DNA from 2 places in the Streptomyces sp. NPDC059875 genome. Region 1 is predicted to be linked to the other one. Evidence: riboswitches for the same ligand, from Rfam matches in the RefSeq annotation. Region 1 holds a riboswitch; the other holds the start of a gene.

Region 1 (2,192 bases):
CGGCGATCTTCTCGGGCGCCATGGTCTGCGGCTTGTCGATCACGACACCGTGCTTCGTGAAGAGCTCGGGCAGTGCGGCGTCCTTCGTCACCGGGTTGACGAACATCTGCAGCGGCATGTCCTCCTGGAACTTCTTGGAGATCAGGAAGTCGATGAGCGCCTTGCCGCCCTCGGGGTTCTTCGCCCCGTTCAGCAGACCGGCGAACTCGATCTGCCGGAAGCAGGTGCCGGTGGAGACCCCGGTGGGGGCGTCCTTGGGCTGCGGCTCCGAGTAGAGGACCTCGACCGGCGGGCTGGAGGCGTACGAGACGACCAGCGGACGGTCCCCCTTCGCCTGCTTGCCGCCGGCGGAGCCGGAGAACTCCTGGTTGTAGGCGAGCTCCCAGCTGTCGACGGTCTTCACGCCGTTGGCCTTGAGCTTCTTCCAGTAGTCCTGCCAGCCCTCGTCGCCGTACTGCGCGGCGGTCCCGAGGAGGAAGCCGAGGCCCGGGGAGGACTTCTCGGGGTTCTCGACCACGAGCAGGTTCTTGTACTCCGGCTCGGCCAGGTCGTCGAAGGTCTGCGGAGGCGCGAGCTTCTTGTCGGCGAAGTACTTCTTGTCGTAGTTGACGCAGATGTCGCCGGTGTCGATCGGGGTGACGCGGTGCTCCTTGTCGAGCTGCACCGCCGCCGGCACCTGGTCCAGGCCCTTCGCCTCGTACGGGACGAAGATCCCGTTGTCGAGGGCGCGGGAGAGCAGGGTGTTGTCGACGCCGAAGAAGACGTCACCCTGCGGGGAGCCCTTGGTCAGGATCTCCTTGTTGACGGCCACGCCGGCGTCGCCGCTCTTGAGCACCTTGACGGTGTAGCCGGTCTGCTTCTTGAACTCCGCCAGGACCTCCTTGGAGGCGTTGAAGGAGTCGTGGCTGACGAGGGTGACGGTCTTGTTCGAACCCGTGCCCGTCCCCGTACCCGTCCCGCCCGGCTTCTCCTCGGATCCGCCGCATGCGGCGAGGGTGGCGACCCCCAGGGCGGCGGCGATCGCCACCGCGCCCATCTTCTTCGTGCTCACTGGAATTCCTCCTGGGTATGTCCAGGAAGAGACGCGGCCCTGCCCGCGGCCGTGATCATGGCCGCGGGCAGGGCGCTACAGCTCGAGTAACGACCGAACTTCCTACCCAGAATGACCTGGGCGAGGTTCAGAGGGTCTGCGGCCTGACGGTGCCGCACTCTCAGCGCTGTGGCGCTCCCCTGTCGGAATATGCATATGTTCGAGCTCAGACTACAAGGTCAGCGTTCCGACGCCGCCAGCTGTCCACAGGCACCGTCGATCTCCTGCCCGCGGGTGTCACGGACGGTGACCGGGACACCGTGAGCGGCGATGGCCTCGACGAAGGCCTTCTCGTCCTCGGGACGGGAGGCGGTCCACTTCGAGCCGGGCGTCGGGTTCAGCGGAATCAGGTTCACATGGACCCGCTTGCCCTTGAGAAGCCGTCCGAGCAGGTCACCACGCCAGGCCTGGTCGTTGATGTCGCGGATCAGGGCGTACTCGATGGAGATCCGGCGGCCGGACTTCTCGGCGTACTCCCAGGCGGCGTCGAGGACCTCGCGGACCTTCCAGCGCGTGTTGACGGGCACGAGGGTGTCGCGGAGCTCGTCGTCGGGCGCGTGCAGCGAGACGGCGAGACGGCACTTGAAGCCCTCGTCGGCGAAGCGCAGCATCGCGGGCACGAGACCGACCGTGGAGACGGTGATCCCGCGCTGCGAGAGCCCGAGCCCGTCCGGCTCGGGGTCGGTGAGCCGACGGATGGCGCCGACGACCCGCTTGTAGTTGGCGAGCGGCTCGCCCATGCCCATGAAGACGATGTTGGACAGCCGCGCGGGCCCGCCGGGCACCTCGCCGTCGCGCAGGGCGCGCATGCCGTCGACGATCTGGTGCACGATCTCGGCCGTCGACAGGTTCCGGTCGAGCCCGGCCTGCCCGGTGGCGCAGAACGGGCAGTTCATCCCGCAGCCGGCCTGCGAGGAGATGCACATGGTGACCCGGTCCGGGTAGCGCATGAGCACGGACTCGACGAGCGTGCCGTCGTGCAGCTTCCACAGGGTCTTACGGGTGGTGTCGTCGTCGCACGAGATGTGCCGGACCACGGACATCAGGTCGGGCAGCAGCTCCCCCTGCAGCTTCTCGCGCGCGGAGGCGGGGATGTCGGTCC
Region 2 (2,192 bases), on a different contig from region 1:
CGCGGCCACGCCCGACGGCGCCGCCGTCAGCGTCGCGACCAGGGAGTCGAGGGTCGTGGGTGCGGTGAGGACGCGTGCCTCGCCGTTGACGGAGACGTTCGTCGGGAGGTCCGTCGAGACATTCGCCGGGACGTTCGTGGAGGTGTTCGTCGGCACGTTCATGCGGGCTGCTCCTGACGTACGGGGGAGAAGCGGCGGGGGGTGAAGGGGCGGGCCTCGTCCGGAAGCACGCCGGTGGTGAGCAGGTCGGCCATCACATCGCCGGTGACAGGGGTGAGCAGGACCCCGTTGCGGTAGTGCCCCGTGGCCAGCCGGAGGCCGGGCAGCGCGGTCGGGCCGAGCAGCGGGGCGTTGTCCGGCGAACCGGGCCGCAGACCCGCGCGGGTCTCGGTGAGCGGCAGCTCGGTGATGCCCGGCACGAGCTCGTGGGCGTCGCGCAGCAGCTCGTAGACCCCGCCCGCCGTGACGGTGGTGTCCCAGCCCAGCTCCTCGCTGGTCGCGCCGACCACCAGCTCGCCGTTCTCGCGCGGCACCAGATAGACGTGGCTGCCACGCACGACGGCCCGGACGGTCCGGGACAGGAACGGCGCGTACGCCCGGGGCACGGTCAGCCGCAGCACCTGGCCCTTGACGGGGCGTACGGGAGGCAGCACCTCGTCCGGTACGCCCGCCAGCCGGCCACTGAGGCTGCCGGCGGCCAGCACGACCTGGTCCGCGCCCAGCTCACCGGTGTCCGCGAGCCGTACGCCGGTCGCCCGGTCCCGTACCACCGTCAACCGCTCCGCCAGGGCCCGGTGGAAGACCACCCCGGCCCGCTCGCAGGCGGTGACCAGCGCGGTCGCGAGCCTGCGCGGATCGACCTGGTGGTCGCCGTCGACCCGCAGGCCGCCGCGGACGCCCGGAGCCAGCATCGGCTCCAGACGGCGGCACTCGCGCCCGCTGAGCCACTCCGACTGCAGACCGCAGCGGGTCTGCAGCGCGTGCAGTTCGCGCAGGTGCGCCCGGTCGTCGGCGTCGAGCGCGACGGCGAGCGTGCCGCAGGCCCGGTAGCCCACGTCGTGGCCGGTGGCGTCCTCGAGCTCGGCGACGAAGCCCGGATAGCGGCGCGCGGAGGCGAGGTTGAGGGTGAGCAGGGTCTCCTCGCCGTAGTGGAGTTCCGTGACGGCGGCCAGCATTCCCGCCGCCACGCGGGCGGCGCCACCGCCCGGTTCGGGGTCCACGACCGCGGTGCGCAGTCCGCGCTGCGCCGCCCGCCAGGCCGTGACCAGACCGATGATTCCGCCCCCGATGACGAGGACGTCGGATGTACGCGACATGGGCGTCCAGCCCCTCCCTTCGCCGGCATGACCCGGATCAGGTTCGTACGGTCGGAGGCCGGCCAGCCTCCCTCTCAGCCCGGTGCGTCCGGGCTCCCGCGAGTGCTCTACGTTGACGGTCAGACTAACCCCCGCCCCCGACGCCCAGTAAGGGAGCCTCCGCAGTGGCCCGATCTCTCGAAGGTCCGGGGGAATCCCGTCGGCACGCGCGCGGCGGACGGGCACGTTCGGCTGGAGGAGACCTGGGCAGGGGAGTCCCAGGAGGGCTCCGGCGCCGGCGTGGTCGAAGAACTGCCTTCCTGACAGGGCGTCAGATTTGTAAGGTGATCGGGTGAGCGAGCAGAAGCAGGCACAGCAGCGGGTCGTGATCGTGGGCGCCGGGATGGCGGGGGTGCAGACCGCCGTCGCCCTGCGGGAACAGGGCTACGCGGGCCAAGTCACCCTCATCGGGGCCGAGCCGCACCAACCCTACGACCGGCCACCCCTCTCCAAGGCGGTCCTCCTCGGCAAGGCCGAGGACTCCGCCTTCGACGTCGACTTCGAGGCCCTCGCCATCGAGCTGCGCCTCGGGCTCGACGTCACCGGCCTGCGCGCCGAGGACCACGAGGTCGACACCGAGGCCGGACCCGTCCCGTACGACGTCCTGGTCGTCGCCACCGGGGCCCAGCCGGTCACCCTGCCCGGCACCGAGGGCGTGCCCGGAGTCCATCTGCTGCGCACCCTCGACGACGCCGCCCGCCTCAAGCCCGTCCTGGAGCAACGCCACGACATCGTGGTGGTCGGCGCCGGCTGGATCGGCGCCGAGTTCGCCACCGCCGCCCGCGAGGCGGGGTGCGCCGTCACCGTCGTCGAGGCCGCCGACCGCCCGCTGGCCGG

The links. A riboswitch is a leader RNA that binds a small molecule or an ion and turns the genes downstream of it on or off. The one in region 1 is predicted to bind thiamine pyrophosphate.
Region 2: linked by a shared signal. The riboswitch ahead of thiO (glycine oxidase ThiO) and the one ahead of ACFV9D_RS26580 (thiamine ABC transporter substrate binding subunit) in region 1 are both predicted to bind thiamine pyrophosphate.

Annotation. Positions count from the first base shown of each region.
Region 1 is NZ_JBHWJZ010000024.1:43,951-46,142, forward strand. Features, by position in the region: gene ACFV9D_RS26580 (thiamine ABC transporter substrate binding subunit) at 1-1,036, opposite strand, end outside; TPP riboswitch at 1,133-1,242, opposite strand; gene rlmN (23S rRNA (adenine(2503)-C(2))-methyltransferase RlmN) at 1,270-2,192, opposite strand, start outside.
Region 2 is NZ_JBHWJZ010000034.1:54,852-57,043, forward strand. Features, by position in the region: gene thiS (sulfur carrier protein ThiS) at 1-162, opposite strand, end outside; gene thiO (glycine oxidase ThiO) at 159-1,316, opposite strand; TPP riboswitch at 1,314-1,426, opposite strand; gene ACFV9D_RS31705 (NAD(P)/FAD-dependent oxidoreductase) at 1,648-2,192, shown strand, end outside.